One region of the Micromonospora humidisoli genome, then DNA from elsewhere that is predicted to be linked to it. Evidence: riboswitches for the same ligand, from Rfam matches in the RefSeq annotation. Region 1 holds a riboswitch; each other region holds the start of a gene.

Region 1 (5,670 bases):
GCGAGATCCGGGCCGATCCGGGCTCCGGGGTACGGACGCTCTACGTGGCGTTGTCCCGGGCGACCCAGCGCCTCACCACCGTCGAACCGACCGGCTGACCGCCCGGAACCCGTCCCACCTGGCCGGACGACCGACCATCACTTGCATACATAGCGATGTGAGCATAGATTGGAGCCGGTCCGCAGCGGCGACGGAAGGTGTGGACGTGGGCGCAGGTCATGACCACAGCGCGACGGTCAGCAACGCCGCGCACCGGCACCGGGGGCGGCTCTGGGCGGCGTTCGGGCTGCTCGCCGTGCTCATGGTGGTCGAGGCGGTGGCCGCCTTCGGCACCGGCTCGCTGGCCCTGCTCTCCGACGCGGGGCACATGTTCACCGACGTGCTCGGCATCGGGATGGCGCTGGCCGCGATCACCGCCACCCGGCGGGCCGCCCGGGACCCGCAGCGCACCTTCGGCCTCTACCGGCTGGAGGTGCTCGCCGCCCTGGCCAACGCCGTCCTGCTCAGCGGGGTCGCGGTCTACGTGCTGATCGAGGCGGTCCGCCGGTTCGGCGAGCCGCCCGAGGTGCTGGCCGGCCCGATGCTGGTGGTGGCGGTGCTCGGCCTGCTCGCCAACATCGTCGCGTTCGGCCTGCTGCGGGAGGGCGCCAAGGAGAGCATCAACCTGCGTGGGGCGTACCTGGAGGTGCTGGGCGACCTGCTCGGCTCGGTCGGCGTGATCGTGGCGGCGCTGCTGATCGCCGGCACCGGTTGGTGGTGGGCCGACCCGCTGGTCGCCGTGGCGATCGGCGTGTTCATCCTGCCCCGCACCTGGCGACTCGGCCGGGCGGCGGTACGCATCCTGGTGCAGGCCGCCCCGGAGCACCTGCCGGTGACCGCCGTGCACGACCGGCTCATCGCCGTGCCCGGCGTCGCCGAGGTGCACGACCTGCACGTCTGGACGCTCACCTCGGGCATGGACGTCGCCTCGGCCCACCTCACCCTGGCCGGCGACGCCGAGGTCGGCACGGTGCTGGCCGCCGCCCGGGGCGCCCTGCGGGAGGACTTCCACATCGAGCACGCCACCCTCCAGATCGAGCCCGGGGCGACCCCGGGGGCGTGCGGACCCGCCCACTGGTGACCCCCACCCCGGGCCGGACGGTCAGCCCCGGCGGGTACTCCCGCACAGAGATCACGGGAATTTGCGCTGTTTGCCCCTTTTGAGGGTATTCACTCTCGTACCCTCAGTCACGAGGTAGGCAGGCGTCACACGCGTACCGGTAGGCTCGGCCCCGGTCTCCGCCAGGCGGAGGCCGCCGCCTAATCGCCCGCCCGGGCGAACCGGGGAACCACGTTCCTGGGGTGCATCCGCGCAAGCGGTAGGGATCTTCCGTCCCGAACCCGTCAGCTAACCCGGTCGGCGGCTGACGGAAGGACATCCGCATGCACGTACGCACCACCACGCGGCTGCTGGCCGCAGTCGTCACGGCGCTGGCCCTGGGCGTGTCGGCCGCGCCGTTCACCCCGGCCGTCGCCGCGCCCACCACCCGGCTCGCCGCCCCGGGCGACGACGACGAGGGCGGCACCCCGGCGCTGCGCGACCAGCTCGACGCGGCCAGCAAGGGCTGGCTGGAGGCCAAGGCCGCCCTGGAGCGCTCCACCAAACGCCAAAAGGAACTCGACGGGCAGCTCAAGACCATCGAGGGGCAACTGGTCACGCAGACCGCCAAGGTCGGCGAGATCGCCGGCGCGGCCTACCGCACCGGCCGGCTCGGACCGATGTCCGCCCTGCTCAACAGCAACACCCCGACCGGCTTCCTGGACCGCGCGGCGGCGCTGGAGACGGTCGCCACCCGGGAGGACCAGGAACTGCGCACGATGATCGAGACCCGGGACCAGGCCACCCGGACCCGGGCCGCGGTCAGCCGGGAGATCACCGAACAGCGCAAGCAGGTCGCCACCATGGGCAAACGCAAGGAACAGGCCGAGCGGGCGTTGGCGGTGGCCGCCGCCGACAAGCCGGCCCCCACCTCCCGCGACTCCGGCAGCTCGGACGGCACGTCCACCAGCAACGCCAAGGGGGCGCCCCGCAACTCCGACGGCTCCTGGCCGTCCGAGTCGTGCAGCGTCAACGACCCGACGCCGGCCAACGGCTGCATCACCCCGCGTACGCTCAACGCCCTCAACCAGGCCAAGGCGGCCGGTTTCACCAGGTACGTCTCCTGCTACCGGCCCAGCGGCTCCGGGGAACACCCCAAGGGCCGGGCGTGCGACTTCGCCGCCCAGAAGGGTGGCTTCGGCGGGGTGGCCAGTGGCGGCGACCGGACGTACGGCAACAACCTCGCCGCGTACTTCATCCGCAACGCCGACCGGCTCGGTGTGCTCTACGTGATCTGGTTCAAGCGGATCTGGCTGCCGAGCAGCGGGTGGAAGGCGTACAGCGGGGGCAACGGGGACCCGTCCAGCGACCACACCAACCACGTGCACCTGTCGATGATCTGAGCCGACCCGGTGGCCCGTCCGACCCGGGCGGGCCACCGGACCACGGCCGGCCGCAGCGGCAGGTCAGGTCGGGTGCCGCCGCGCCGCGACCGGGTCGGGCAGCCCGGGTGCCGGCGGTGGTCAGCCCACCGGAGGCGGGTCGCCGGCCCGGGAGTCCAGAACGGCACCGAGGCGGCTGGCCAGCCCCAGGTGGGCGGCGCGGGCCTGCCGGAAGGCGTAGCCGAACAACGGCGCCGGTGCGGCGAGGGTGATCTCCACGTCGATCCGCAGCAGGTCACCCTCCATCCGCAGCCGGGTGTGGTTGCGTACGGTGGTGCCGGGCTGCTGGCGGGCCACCGTCACGATCTCGTCGTCGCCGGCCAGCAGCACGTCGGCCTGGTAGGTGACGGGGAACCGCAGCGGCCCCAACTCCAGCCGGTCGGTGATCGCATAGCTGGCCAGGGCACCCGGCCGGGCGGGCAGCCGGCGTACCCGGACGATCAGCGGATGCAGCTCCTCCTGCCGGGACAGGTCGCTCAGCAGCGCCATCGCGTCCGCCGGTGAGCAGCGCGCCTGCACCGTGTAGCTGAAGCTCTCCCGCCGGACCACCGGGCCTCCTGACCGTCGTCGGTCGCACGATCGTGCCGTACCGGAGACGGACTGGCAACGTCACTGGTCGGACGGCATGGACGCCGCCCGTGGCCCGGTCAGGCGCCGGGCAGCACCTCCGGGGTGGCGGCACCGGCGAAGTACGGCTCCGGAGCGCCGAAGAGACCGAGCAGGCCGGTCACCCAGAGCTGCCGGTGCACGAACCGGCTCGGTTCGGTGACGATCAGTTTGACGCCGCTGACCTCGGCGGTCTGGAAGCCGGCGACCATGGCGCTGATCCCGACGGAGTCGATGAAGGTGACGAGTCGCATGTTCAGCTCGATCCGCGCGGGCCGGCCCTTGGCCAGCACCTCGGCGATCGCCTCACGTACCTCGTAGGCGGTGTCGACGTCGATCTCACCACGGGGGGCGATCTCGATGACACCGGCCGGCAGGACCGACTTCACGATCGACAGGCTCACGCGAGCACCTCCACTCGCCCGTCCCCGGGCGCCTCATCAGTACGCGGGCCGCGACCGAGAGTATTCCTCCGATGGCCTCGGTCGCCACCCCTCGGGATGAGCAATTCGCGGATCCGGACGGACCGGACCGTCCCTCTCCACACCGTTGCTGGTCCTGTTCTCTTCCGACGAACGGCACAGCTCGGCCGTTCCAACCGTCCCAGAGTAGCGGCCCCGGTCCAGTGGTAACCGGATGCGGTGGGCCGGGCGAGCCCCGTCGACACCCCGGCACGGCGTGCCGACTCCCCCGGCGCAGGTTGTGACAGGTGCCTACCGTGGGCGAGAGATGGGTCACCACGATCGAGGAGACGGATCGATGCTCAAGAGACTACTCGGGCTGGCCGGCGTCGGCGCGCTGCTCGCCCTCGTCCTGGCCTGCGGCTTCGGCGGCGGCGGGGACGACGACGATGACGACGACGACGATTTCGCCCGCGCCACGTCCGTGGTCATGGTCCGCTGAGTCGTGCCGGTCACCCCTGCGTACCGGGTTTGCGACCCGGCCGGGCGGGGCACTGCTCGGACACGGGCCGGTCGTCCGGTCCGTGCGAGGACCGTCCCGCGGCACGGAGACGACGTCCGAAGTGGCCGCAGACTTCGGCATTCGAGGAGGTAACACGATGATCGGCAGCAACCTTCTGGAGCGCCGCAGCAAGCCCGAGCGGATCGCCGACCAGGCCTGGAACCACCTGCTCTCGGCGGTGGACTCCGCCGGTGACAGCGTCCGGGACGCCGCCCGGTCGGTCCGGGACTCGGGGCTGGCCGACGCCGGTGACCTGGTCGGCTCGACCGCCGACGAGGCACGCCGTCGGGCGACGCTCGCCTTCGACGCGCTCGCCGGCCGACGGCCGGCCCTGCCCTGGACCCTGCTGATCGGCGCGGCGCTGGTCGGCGCGGCGGTCGGCTGGGCGGCCGGCACCGCCGCACGGGCCGCCGGCAGCCGGGGTGACCGGGCCGTCGACGACATCGAGTTCGTCGACGTGGACCGGCCGAACTCCCCCGTCGGGCTGGACGACTGACTGCTCCACGGCACGCAGCCGTTCCACGACACACACAGGCCCCGGTCACGCTCCTCAGCGTCGACCGGGGCCTACGTCGCTCTCAATCCACTCCATTGGGGCGATGTTGCGGTAAAGACACGGGGTTGATGCCACAACTTCGCCGCACTGAGTCGATCACCCGACCGGGTCGATCACCCACGGACCGGGCAGATCCCGAGCCGGACACGCACCGGCTCCCCCGACAGGATCGGGGGAGCCGGCAGGTGTCGGATAGTCGATAGTTGTCAGCGGCTGGTGCAGGTCACCGTCGGGACGGCGTTGGTGCCGGTGACGTTGGCGGTGAAGCCGATGCTGGTGCTCGCCCCGCCACCGAGTGCGCCGTTCCAGCCGGCGTCCCGGACCGAGACGTTCGCCCCGGTCTGGGTGAAGGTGCCGCCCCAGAGCGAGTTGACCGTCTGACCGTTGGCGAACGTCCAGTTGAGCGTCCAGCCGGCGATCGCGCTGGTGCCGGCGTTGCGGACCGTCACCTCACCCTGGAAGCCACCCGGCCACGACCCGGTCACCTTGTACGTCGCCGCGCACCCGCCGGTGGGCGGCGGAGTCGTCGGCGGCGGCGTGGTGGGCGGAGGCGTCGTGGGGGGCGGGGTGGTCGGCGGAGGCGTCGTGGGGGGCGGCGTCGTCGGCGGCGGGGTCGTCGGCGGAGGCGTGGTCGGGCCGGGGGTGGTCGGCGTCGGGGTGGGGGTGCCGCCGAGCCGGTCGGCGACCAGGATGCCCCGGCCGTTGGTGCCCAGGTAGACCCGGCCGTAGACCCGGGGGTCGCCGGTCAGCGCCTCGCCCGCGTTGCCGTACTGGTGCTGGTCGTCGTTGATCCGCACCCAGGCCGCACCGGTGTTGTCGGAACGGTAGACGCCGGCCTTGCCGTCGACGGTGCCGAAGGTGAACACCGCCGGGTACGTCTGCCCGGGGGCGGCCTTGCCGAAGCCGACGTTCACCGCCGCAGTGACCCCGGCCAGCTTGGTGAAGCTGGCCCCGGAGTCGGTGGAGCGCCACAGCCCGCCCTCACCGGCCAGCCAGATGTCGCCCTCCTTGCCGGGCACCGCCTT
Region 2 (5,670 bases), on a different contig from region 1:
GTCGCGGGTGAACGAATCGATCGAACGGGTGATTCGCGAACTCGAAGGCGGGCTCTAGCACAGGGACCGCATATGCGCAGCGGTGGGCACTGGGCGTACCTCCGCGCTCCCGTGGGTCAGCGACGTCGGAGCCGGTCGTCGGGCTCCGGCCACGGGGTGGCCGGCATCTCGACCGGCCGGCGCGCCGACGCGCGGTCGACGACCTCAGTGGCCGTCAACTCGGGGACGGTGGTGAAGATCAGATCGGAGACGTCCGGACAGGCCAGATCACGGCCGAGCCTCTCCAGCCAGTCGTGCAGTTCGACGTCGTCGGCGTAGTCGAGCCGCATGATCCGATCGACGAGGGCCACGGCCTCGTCCCGGGGTCAGCTTCGCCGGCACGGTAACCTCCTCGGCGCAGGGGGGAAGGCACCCGCATGAGCCTCGACGCAAAAGTGCCGACGTTTCCACCTCGGCCTGTCGCCCGGGTCATCCTGGGCAGGGTAGTCCTGGCGCGTCCTTTCGAGCTGATGTCGTCAACGAATCAGGCAGCAGGCGACGGACGGCGGGATAGGCAGCAGGCGACGGACGGCGCGCTGTGCTGACGTCCGACACCGCTGCGGTCATCGGTGTGAATCGTTCACGTCATCAGGTCTAAAGGGCGCGCACGGGCATATGTCCCCGCCATGCTCACCCGTGGGGCGTCAGGCCGCCGGGATCCCGGTGACCGGCGGGCAGTGGGGCGGCGAGCGGTGGTTCGGACGGGGTGGGCCCGGCGCGCCACCCTCGCCGTCGCGGGCACCAGAGGCGGGCCCGCGCGCCATCACGGTCCGGATGAGACACCGAAGGCCCTGACTCGGATTCGCATCCTGGTCAGGGCCTTCGTGGTGGAGCGGGTGACGGGAATCGAACCCGCACTGTCAGCTTGGGAAGCTGATGTTCTGCCATTGAACTACACCCGCAAGCGGGACCACTGTACCTGAGGTGACCGCGCCCGCGCACCCGGGCACCCCGCACACCACCGATCACCTTGCGTAGGCAACCAGCCACCACCTGCTGAAACAAAACGGTCAGATGTTTCACAGAAGCAGCTTGGGGACGTTCTCAAACGTGTCGATCAGTTGTAACGTCACCCCCACGTTCACGACCTCGGCGCGACATACCCCCTGCCGCGCCGCCAGAAAGAGGTGGGCCCATGGGACTGCGTCCCAACCTGCTGACCCGGCGTGCCGCCGGTGTCGCGTCGACGACCTTCGCGCTGCTGTTGAGCACCGCTGCGGTGGGCGTCGTACCTGCGGCTTCCGCGTACTCCGCAGCCCCCGACAACACGTCCTGCGCGGAGCCGGCCGACGCCCACGCGGACGTCCACTCCGACGCCCGCGTCCGTGGCGGCAGCAAGGCTGCCCACAAGCGGCACGACCCCAACGAGCTGACCGCCAAGCAGGTCCAGGAGCGGGAGGCGGAGTTCGCCGCCGCCCTGCGCAACAGCGCCCTACAGTCGAAGTCCAGCTACCGCAGCGGCTCGACCGAGGGCACGACGGTGGCGCTGGCCCCGATCAGCATCCCGGTCGTCGTGCACGTCATCCAGCGGGACAGCACCCGGGCCGGGGGCAACATCCCCGACTCGATGATCAACTCGCAGATCAGCGTGCTCAACCAGGCGTACAGCGGTGCGACCGGTGGGGCCGCCACGGGTTTCACCTTCCAGCTCCAGAAGATCAACCGGGTCACCAACGCGTCGTGGTACCCGATCGTGCAGGGTTCCTCGGCCGAGCGGGCGATGAAGACCTCGCTGCGCACCGGCGGCAAGAACACCCTCAACATGTACCTGGGTGAGCTGAGCGACGACCTGCTCGGCTGGGCCACCTTCCCCAAGCGCACCCTGGACGTCATGGACGGCGTCGTGGTGCTCGGCGAATCGCTGCCGAACGGCACCGCCACCAACTACAACCTGGGCGACACCGGCACCCACGAGGTCGGCCACTGGCTGAACCTCTACCACACCTTCCAGGGTGGCTGCTCGGGCTCGGGCGACGGCGTCTCGGACACCCCGGCCGAGCGCGAGCCGGCCTACCAGTGCCCGACCGGCCGGGACACCTGCACCGCGACCGGCAAGGACCCGATCACCAACTTCATGGACTACACCTACGACTCGTGCATGTACCAGTTCACCGCTGGGCAGGCGAGCCGCATGGTGAACGCCTGGACCGCGTACCGCGCGTCGGCCTGACCGGCGGCGCCGCACAGCGTCAGGTGCCGGCCCCGTCCCCTGGGGACGGGGCCGGCACCGTCGTTTCCGGGGTCAGGCGGCGGTGCGGCGGGTGTCGAACCCGTGCCGACCGCGCCGGGACGGGCGCTGGTCGGGCAGGCCGGCGACACCGTGCCGACCGGGCACCGGGTCGAGCCAGACCTGCACGGCGGGACGCCCGGCGTCACCGCTGAACGGGCCACCGTGCTCACGGCGGGTGAGCATGGCGACGTCGACACTGAACTCGAAGAGCCGCCAGTCGACCTGGGGCGCGGCCCGGCCGATCTCGGCCACCAGCGCCACCCGGGCCGGGTCGGTCACCGGCTCGGCGCGACCGGCGACGTACGCCTCGTCGTCGCTGTCCTCAGGCGGAAACGAGTGGAGCGCGTAGCGGCCGTCGCGTTCGAGGTCACGCCGCTTGGGCGAGTCGACGACGAAGCAGAACAGCCCGCCGTCGGTGACCAGCGGGCAGACCGGGTGCACCCGGGGACCGCCGTCGGCGCGGACGGTGGCCAGGTAGCCGAAACCCGACCCGTACTGCTGCAGGAGAAGGCGGATCCCGTCGGCGAGTCGGGGCTCGTCGGCGGCGAATGCGGACCAGGATGCCATGTCGTCATCCTATCGAACAGGCGTTCGAAAATCAGTCCGACACGCAGGTCGAACGGCCCGACGTACGCCTCGGAGCCGGCGACGACGCCGGCCGGTGGGGCGGCCCGGTGGGCGGGTCCGGCCGGGGCGCTGGATATGGTGTCCCGATGCTGCTCTCCGACCGGGACCTCGTCTCCGAGATCAAGGCGGGCGCGCTGGCGCTGGAGCCGTTCGAGCCGAGTCTGGTGCAGCCGTCCAGCATCGACGTGCGCCTCGACAAGCTGTTCCGGGTGTTCAACAACCACCTCTACACCCACATCGACCCGTCGGTGCAGCAGGACGACCTGACGTCGATGGTCGAGGTGCCGGCGGGCGAGCCGTTCGTGCTGCATCCGGGCGAGTTCGTGCTCGCCTCCACGCTTGAGGTCATCTCCCTCGGCGACCAGCTCGCCGGCCGGTTGGAGGGCAAGTCGAGCCTGGGCCGGCTGGGGCTGCTCACCCACTCGACCGCCGGTTTCATCGACCCGGGCTTCTCCGGCCACGTCACGCTGGAGCTGTCGAACGTGGCCAACCTACCGATCACCCTCTGGCCGGGCATGAAGATCGGCCAGCTCTGCATCTTCCGGCTCTCCTCGCCGGCCGAGCACCCCTACGGCTCCGCGGTGTACGGGTCGCGCTACCAGGGCCAGCGGGGGCCGACCCCCAGCCGTTCCTGGCAGAACTGGCGCACCTGGACCATCGGCTGACGCGGCGTGCCGTGTCGGGGCCCCGGGTCCGGGGCCCCGACACGGTGGCTCAGCCGGGTCGGCCGTAGCTGTTGACCGGCCCGTCGTCGACCCGCTTCATCGTGATCGGTTTGCCCGCCTGGGAGGCGTGCACGACCCAGCCGTCCCCGACGTACATTCCGACGTGGTGCAGGTCGGAGTAGTAGAAGACCAGGTCGCCGGGGCGCAGGTCGGCCCGGCTCACCCGGTCGGTGACCTGGCGCTGCTGCCGGGCGTTGTGCGGCAACGACACCCCGGCCTTCGCCCAGGCCGCCATGGTCAGCCCGGAACAGTCGTAGTTGTTCGGTCCGGCCGCGCCCCACACGTACAACTTGCCGATCTGGGCGCAGGCGAACTTGACCGCCGTACCGGCCGGACCACCTGGGTAGCCTGCGGGGCACGGCGCCGGGCGCAGCGGCCCGCCGCCGCCGTTGCCGTAGACCTTGAGCCGCAACTTCTGCAACCTGTCGATCTCGGTGTTGATCTGCTTCTTGCGGGCCGCGAGCTGCGCTTCGGTACGGGTGAGCTGGGCGACCATCTCGTCCAGCGGCGCCTTGGTCGCGGCGAGTTCGTCGCGCAGTTCGGCGACGGCCCGCACCTCGCGCTGCTGGCGGCTGGCGAACCGGTCCAGCAGCCCCAGCTGTTCGACCACCTGGCTCGGGTTGCGGCTGCCGAGCAGGGCGTTGACGGTGGACATGTTCTCGCCCTTGTACGCCTGCACGGCGAGGCCGCTGACCTGGTTCATCGCCTGGTCGACACGGCGTTGCAGGGGGGCGATGCGCTTGCCGAGCGCGTCGGCCTGCCGGCGCTTGGCGGCGAGGTCGATGCGGGTGGCGTTGTGCTGTTCGATGAGCGGTTCGAGCTTGTTCCAGTCCTGGTCGATCTGCCGTTCGATCTCGGCGACCGAGGGGTCGGCGTGCGCCGCCGTAGGGCCACCGGTCAGTACGACCGCTGCGGCGGCCAGGGTGGCGAGGGTGGTGGTGAAGCGGGACCAGCGTGGGCGCGGCACCGTCGTGTTCCGGGCGACCTGGGTCGTCCGGTGCGACGGCGGCCGCGGGGCATGGTGTGCCACCGGGCTCCGGGCTCCTTCTTCCTCGACCGCCTACCGGGTTAGCTGACGGGTTCGGGCGGGAAGGGAGCGCCCTACCGCGGCGGTCGCGGATTCACCCCGGCGTACCTGGGTCCCCGGCTCGCCCGGAGGCGACTCGGCGGTGCCGGCCGACGCCACCCCGGGTGGGGCGGACCTGGTGCCGACCGACGATTGACCAGAGTAGAGATGGTCGTTATCGATCCGCAACCCGCCGGGCCGGCACACTCGGTGACCGGAAAACACGCAACCCCCGGCCCATCGGGCCGGGGGTTGACGTCTGCGCTGGTCAGGGGCGGCGGAAGCCGGCCACCGGCATGTAGTTGATGCTGGTCACCTGGACCGGCTTACCGGTCCGGGGCGCGTGCACCATCATGTCGTTGCCCAGGTAGAGCCCGACGTGGTGCAGGTCGCTGAAGAAGAAGACCAGATCGCCGGGGCGGGCCTCGGAGCGCGGGATGGCCTTGCCCTCGTTCCACTGCGCACCGGTGAAGTGGGTCAGCGAGATACCTGCCGCCTTGTACGCGAACTGGGTGAGCCCGGAGCAGTCGAACGAGTTCGGCCCGGTGGCGCCCCAGACGTACGGGTCACCGACCTGCGCGCAGGCGGTCGCGATCGCGGTCCGGGCGGCGGAGCTGACCACACCGTTGATCGTGGGGCAGCCGTTCACCTTCACCGTGGTCTTCGGCATCGCCGCCTGCAGCCGCTTGATCTCGGCATTGATCTGCTTCTTCTTGGCCGCGAGTTCCTTCTCCTGCTTCACCTCGGCGGCGATCAGCGTGTCGAGCTTCTGCTTCTCGGCGTCGTACTTGCGGCGGACCACGAGCACGGCCTCGACCTCCCGGCGCTGCTCGGCGGCGAGCCGGTCCAGGATGGTCAGCTGCGTGGCGAGGGTGCCCGGCTTGGTGGTGGTGAGCAGCGCGCTCAGCTCCTGCGAGGGGCCAGACTTGTAGTAGCGGGAGGCGAGGTCACCGACCCGGCCCAGGGCGAGTTCGCTCTGCAGC
Region 3 (5,670 bases), on a different contig from region 1:
CCCGTCGTGACCGAGGGTGTGCATCGCGGAGAGCCCCAGCAGCGTGCCGACGAGCAGCAGCAGCCGCAGCCACCGCCCGGTCGTCGTCGCCGTACCCGCCCGCCGCACGGCTCCACGCTAGCCGTACCGGTCGCCCGGCGGGCCGGTACGGGTCACCGGGCGTCGAGGCGTACCCGGCGCAGCAGTTGGGCGTTGAGCGCCACCACGATGGTGGAGGCGGACATCAGGACCGCGCCGACCGCCGGGCCGAGCGTGATCCCCACCCCGGCCAGTACCCCGGCGGCCAACGGCAACGCCACCACGTTGTAGCCGGCCGCCCAGGCCAGGTTCTGGAGCATCGTGCGGTACGCCGCCCGGGACAGCCGCAGCACACCGGCCACCCCGCGCGGGTCGGACGAGGCGAGCACCACCCCGGCCGACTCGACCGCCACGTCGGCACCCGCCCCGATGGCGATCCCGACGTCGGCTCTGGCCAGGGCCGGGGCGTCGTTCACCCCGTCACCGACCACCGCCACCCGCAGACCCCGCCGCTGCAACCCGGCCACCTGCCGGTCCTTGTCGGCCGGGAGCACCTCGGCGAACACCTCGTCCACCCCGGGTCGGAAGCCCAGGTCGGCGGCGACCGCCTCGGCCACCGGGCGGGCGTCCCCGGTGAGCATCGCGATCGTCCGGACACCCTCGGCACGTAGTGCGTCGACCGCCTCCCGCGCCTCCGGTCGCACCTGGTCGGCAAGGGCGAGCAGGCCGACGACGGTGTCGGGCAGGCGCACCAGGTACAGCACCACCGCCGCCCGGCCGGTCCACTCCCGCTGCGCCGCCGTCAGTTCGCCGGGCAGTTCCCGGCCCAGCTCGCGCAGCAGCGCCGGACCGCCGACGGCGTAGTCCGTACCGTCGATCCCGGCGCGGACTCCCCGGCCGGGCAACGCGCGGAACCCGGTGGCCGTACGTGCTCCGCCCCGGTCGGCGGCGGCGGTCACGATCGCGCGGGCCAGCGGGTGTTCGCTGTCGGCCTCCACGCCGGCCGCGAGCCGCAGCACCTCGTTCCCGTCGGTGCCGTCGGCGGCGGCCACCCCGACCAGCACGTGCTCGCCCCGGGTGAGGGTGCCGGTCTTGTCGAAGAGCACGGTGTCGACGGTCCGCATCCGCTCCAGCGCCAGCCGGTCGCGTACCAGCACCCCGGAGCGGGCGGCGAGCCCGGTGGAGAGCGCGACGACCAGCGGGATCGCCAAGCCCAGGGCGTGCGGGCAGGCGATCACCAGCACGGTGACGGTCCGCACCACCGCCTGGTCCGGCTCGCCGAGCGCGGTCCAGACCAGCGCGGTCAGCACGGCGGTGCCGGTGGCGACGTAGAACAGCCAGCCGGCGAAGCGGTCGGCGAGCGCCTGCGCCCGCCCGCCGGACCGCTGCGCCTGGGTGACCAGGCGGCGGATGCCGGCCAGCGTGGTCGCCTCGCCGACCGCCTCGACCCGCACCCGCACGGGCTGGTCGGTGGCGACGGTGCCGGCCACCACCCGGTCACCTGCCGACCGGGGCACCGGCCGGGACTCACCGGTGACCATCGACTCGTCCAGTTCCGCGGTGCCGGCCACGACGCGTCCGTCGGCGGGCACCCGACCGCCGGGGCGGACCAGCACCACGTCGCCCTCACGCAGCCCGGTCACCGGCACCCGTTCGACGTCGTCGTCCGCGCCGACGCGTTCGGCGTCGTCGGGCAGCAGCGCGGCCAGCGCGTCGAGTGCTCCTCGGGCCTGGCCGATCGCCTTCGTCTCCTGCCAGTGGCCGAGCAGCATGATGGTCACCAGCGCCGCCAGCTCCCACCAGAAGTCCAGGTCGAAGGCACCGAGGAAGGTCGACACCGAGGCGGTGTACGCGACGCTGATCGCCATCGCGACCAGCAGCATCATGCCCGGCGTACGGGCGCGGGCCTCCCGGAGCGCCCCGGTCAGGAACGGCCAGCCGCCCCACCAGAAGACCACCGAGCCGAGCACCGGCCCGACCAGGGAACGGCCGGGGAACTCCAGAGGGTGGCCGACCCAGTCCAGCACCATCCGGTCGGTCGCCACCACCGGCAGGGTCAGCGCCAGGCAGACGAGGAACCGACGCCGGAACGTCGCCGGGTCGTGCCCGACGTGTTCGCCCCCGCTCCGGTCCGGGGTGCGGCCGGCGTGCCCGACCCGGCTCCGGTGCGGGGCGGGCCCCACCGGGTCGGTGTGGCCACCCCGCGCCGTCGGGCCGGGGTGCGGGGTGGCTGCCCGGTCGCGGTGCTGGTCCATGGCCACCACCATCCTCTTCCGGCAGGCCGTGGGCACGGTGAACCGGGCGGGCGGGTCGGGGCGCTGGCTACCATCGTCCGACGATGACGCGCCGCCCGTGGGTGAACCGGCAGGTCGGCTGACACGTATCCCGTCCCGGACCGTTGGGAGAACTCGCAGACATGGGCGCCGACCACACCCGCCCCGCTCCGTCCACCCCGCCCCGGGTGCGACGGATCCTCGTCATGACGGTGGTGCCACTCATCGTCGTCACGGTGATCGCCACGCTGCTGCTCTGGCCAGGGAAGACCTCGAAGATCGACCAGGGCGAGCAGGTGCCCCGCTACCACGGCACGGTGACCCGGGTGGTGACCGAGCCGTGCCCGCCCGCCCCGCAGACGCCCGACGGCCCGTCGGGGGTGGCCGACGGGCCGTGCGGGACGGTGACCGTCACCGTCGGGCAGGGGCCGGACAGCGGTGAGCAGGTCGAGACGCCCGTCCCGTCCGGGCCGGGGGCACCGACGGTGGCCGTCGGCGACGAGGTCGTGCTCGTCGCGTTGGCCGACCCCACCGATCCGTCGGTGAGCAGCTACCACATCGCCGAGCACCAGCGGGGCATGCCGCTGCTCTGGCTGGTCGCCCTGTTCGCGGCGGCGATCGTGGCGTTCGGCCGGCTGCGCGGGCTGGCCGCCCTGGCCGGGCTCGGGGCCAGCTTCGCCATCCTGTTGACCTTCGTGGTGCCGGGCATCTCCGCCGGGGGCGCGCCGCTGCCGATCGCGGTCACCGGCGCCGCGTTGATCATGTTCGTGGTGCTGTACCTGACCCACGGGATCACCGCGCAGACCTCGGTGGCGGTGCTGGGCACGCTGGGCAGTCTGGTGCTGACCGGCGTCCTGGGCACGCTGGCCACCGCCGCCACCCACCTGACCGGGTACGGCAGCGAGGAGGCCACCACGCTGTCGATGTACCAACGCGACGTCGACCTGCACGGCCTGCTGCTGGCCGGGATCATCATCGGGTCGCTCGGTGTCCTGGACGACGTCACGGTCACCCAGTCGGCCACCGTCACCGAGCTGGCGCACGCCAATCCGGGGCTGTCCCGGTTGCAGCTCTACCGGGCGGCGACCCGGGTCGGCCGGGCGCACATCGCGTCCACGGTCAACACGATCGTGCTGGCGTACGCGGGCGCGTCACTGCCGTTGCTGCTCCTGCTCACCGCCGACAGCCGCCCGGTGAGCCAGATCCTCACCAGCGAGTTCCTGGCCCAGGAGATCGTCCGCAGCGCGGTGGCGACCCTCGGCCTGGTGGCGGCGGTGCCGCTGACCACCGGGTTGGCCGCGCTGGTGGTCACCGCCGGACGGGGGCCGGCCGACGCCGGTACGGCCGGGCCGACGCCCGCCCCACGTCCCGCCCCCGACCGTGCCGAGGCGTGGGAGGCGTTGAGCGCGCCCCGGCACGGCGAACCGTCCACCCCGGCCCCCGCACGGTGGCCGGACCCGGAAAGGAGCACGGACACCGCATGGTGACACTGCGCTGCGTGACCGAAGGCGAGGTCGCGGCTGTCGGCCACGTCACTGATTACCACTCGCTATCGGGAAAATACTCATTTGGTCGGGTTGCGGGCGTAGATCCCCGGTACGACTCTCGGGTAACCTCGCTGCCGGTCACCGCCGAAGGCGCCCACCGGAGCCAGCGGTGCCACCGCCCAATCGCCGTACGGCGAGCCGGGGAACCGAGCACCTGGGGTGAATCCGCGCCAGCGGTAGGGGCCACTTCCGTCCCGAACCCGTCAGCTAACCCGGTCGGCGGTCGACGGAAGGGACAACTGTGACGGCACCCCTACGCCACTGGTGGACTCCGGTGGTGGCCGTGCTCGCCGCTCTGGCGCTGGTCGCCGGCCCGGCCGCCGCCCCCGCGGCGGCAGCACCCAACGCGCCCACCCCCTCGGGGCACGAGGAGGACGAGGAGCCCAAGCTGCTCACCGACGTCATCGAGGCGACGAACCGGGAGTACTCGGCGGCGAAGACCCGACTGGAGAAGTCCAAGAAACGCCAACTCGAATACGCCATCGAGGTGGAGAAGGCGGAGCAGGAGCTGGCGGCGTTGGCTCCGCAGGTCACCGAGATCGCCGCCCAGTCGTACCGGACGGGTCGGGTCGGCGCGGTCGCCGCGCTGCTGGAGAGCGACGCCCCGGACGCCTTCGTCCGGCGGGCCGCCGCCCTGGACGAGCTGAACATGGTCAACGCCGGCAAGCTGGCCGAGGTCAACAAGGTCAAGACCCGGGCCGAGCAGGCCAAGCTCGCCGTCGACGCCGAGGTCCGTGAGCAGCAGAAGCAGGCCAACCTGATGGCCAAGAAGAAGACCGAGGCCGACAAGGCACTGGCCCTGGTCGGCGGTCGGGGCTTCACCGGCGGCCTGGTCGACGCGACGTCCCCGGTGGCCCGCGTCGCACCCGGCCAGACCGCCAACGGCGAGTGGCGCGGGGAGTCGTGCAGCGAGAACGACCCGACCACGTCCGGGTGCATCACCCCGCGCACGCTGCACATGTACAAGGAGGTCAAGCGGGCCGGATTCAACCGGTTCGTCGGCTGCTACCGCCCCGGTGGGCCGTGGGAGCACCCCAAGGGCAAGGCGTGCGACTGGTCGTTGCAGAAGAGCGGGTTCAGCCCGTGGCACAACAACGACACCCGGATGTACGGCAACAACCTCGCCGCGTTCCTGATCCGCAACTCGGACCGGCTGGGCATCTACTACGTGATCTGGAACCGGCAGATCTGGTTCCCGGCCAACGGCTGGAGTTCGTACTCGGGACCGTCCAACCACACCGACCACGTCCACGTGTCGCTGTTGTAGCGGGTGCAGCTGGGCCGAAGCTGCGGTGTCCGGCGTTCCGGACACCGCAGCACCGGCCCGGTGAGTTGATCGAGGCGCACGATGAGGGCCGCCCGGCTGAGCCGGGCGGCCCTCATCGTGACCGGTGCGGGTCAGGAGGCGACGGGTGCCGTCGCGGCACCGGCCGGCACGGCCGGTGCCGGCACCGCGGCGGCGGGCGCGGGCAGCTCGGGGGCTACCTGGCGCACCTCACCGGCGGCGAGCCGGTAGGACATCCCGACCACCGCGCACCGGCCGGCGGCCACCTCGGCGGCGATCACCGGGGAGTTGCCGAGCAGCACCTCGACGGTCTGCGCGATATGGATGTCGACGATCCCGTCGATGTCGTGCACCCCCTGCTGGGCCGCGCGACGCAGGCTCGGCCCGACGGCGGCGACCACCGAGTAGAGGTGTCCCGGGGGCTGGGTGCCGGTCCGGGCCGCGTCCCGGGCCGCCTGCACGGCACCACAGGAGTCGTGCCCGAGGACCACCACCAGCGGGGTGCCGAGCACCGTCACCGCGTACTCGACGCTGCCGAGCACCTCGG

Evidence for each region. Region 1 has a riboswitch for cyclic di-AMP ahead of JQN84_RS17890 (coiled-coil domain-containing protein). Riboswitches for the same ligand answer to the same signal wherever they lie in the genome.
Region 2: linked by a shared signal. The riboswitch ahead of JQN84_RS32255 (C40 family peptidase) and the one ahead of JQN84_RS17890 (coiled-coil domain-containing protein) in region 1 are both predicted to bind cyclic di-AMP.
Region 3: linked by a shared signal. The riboswitch ahead of JQN84_RS14460 (coiled-coil domain-containing protein) and the one ahead of JQN84_RS17890 (coiled-coil domain-containing protein) in region 1 are both predicted to bind cyclic di-AMP.

What each region holds. Positions count from the first base shown of each region.
Region 1 is NZ_JAFEUO010000004.1:688,500-694,169, forward strand. Features, by position in the region: gene JQN84_RS17880 (HelD family protein) at 1-98, shown strand, start outside; gene JQN84_RS17885 (cation diffusion facilitator family transporter) at 206-1,120, shown strand; cyclic di-AMP (ydaO/yuaA leader) riboswitch at 1,287-1,418, shown strand; gene JQN84_RS17890 (coiled-coil domain-containing protein) at 1,423-2,481, shown strand; gene JQN84_RS17895 (SRPBCC family protein) at 2,602-3,069, opposite strand; gene JQN84_RS17900 (STAS domain-containing protein) at 3,168-3,530, opposite strand; gene JQN84_RS17905 (hypothetical protein) at 3,886-4,029, shown strand; gene JQN84_RS17910 (hypothetical protein) at 4,187-4,585, shown strand; gene JQN84_RS17915 (cellulose-binding domain-containing protein) at 4,852-5,670, opposite strand, start outside.
Region 2 is NZ_JAFEUO010000003.1:271,335-277,004, reverse strand. Features, by position in the region: gene JQN84_RS11945 (hypothetical protein) at 1-58, shown strand, start outside; gene JQN84_RS11940 (e9imm peptide) at 117-350, opposite strand; tRNA gene JQN84_RS11935 (tRNA-Gly) at 868-941, opposite strand; gene JQN84_RS11930 (zinc metalloprotease) at 1,175-2,209, shown strand; gene JQN84_RS11925 (pyridoxamine 5'-phosphate oxidase family protein) at 2,282-2,836, opposite strand; gene dcd (dCTP deaminase) at 2,983-3,561, shown strand; gene JQN84_RS32255 (C40 family peptidase) at 3,611-4,651, opposite strand; cyclic di-AMP (ydaO/yuaA leader) riboswitch at 4,664-4,800, opposite strand; gene JQN84_RS11910 (C40 family peptidase) at 4,956-5,670, opposite strand, start outside.
Region 3 is NZ_JAFEUO010000003.1:781,141-786,810, reverse strand. Features, by position in the region: gene JQN84_RS14475 (hypothetical protein) at 1-108, opposite strand, end outside; gene JQN84_RS14470 (heavy metal translocating P-type ATPase) at 153-2,273, opposite strand; gene JQN84_RS14465 (YibE/F family protein) at 2,435-3,778, shown strand; cyclic di-AMP (ydaO/yuaA leader) riboswitch at 3,945-4,076, shown strand; gene JQN84_RS14460 (coiled-coil domain-containing protein) at 4,080-5,105, shown strand; gene JQN84_RS14455 (carbonic anhydrase) at 5,237-5,670, opposite strand, start outside.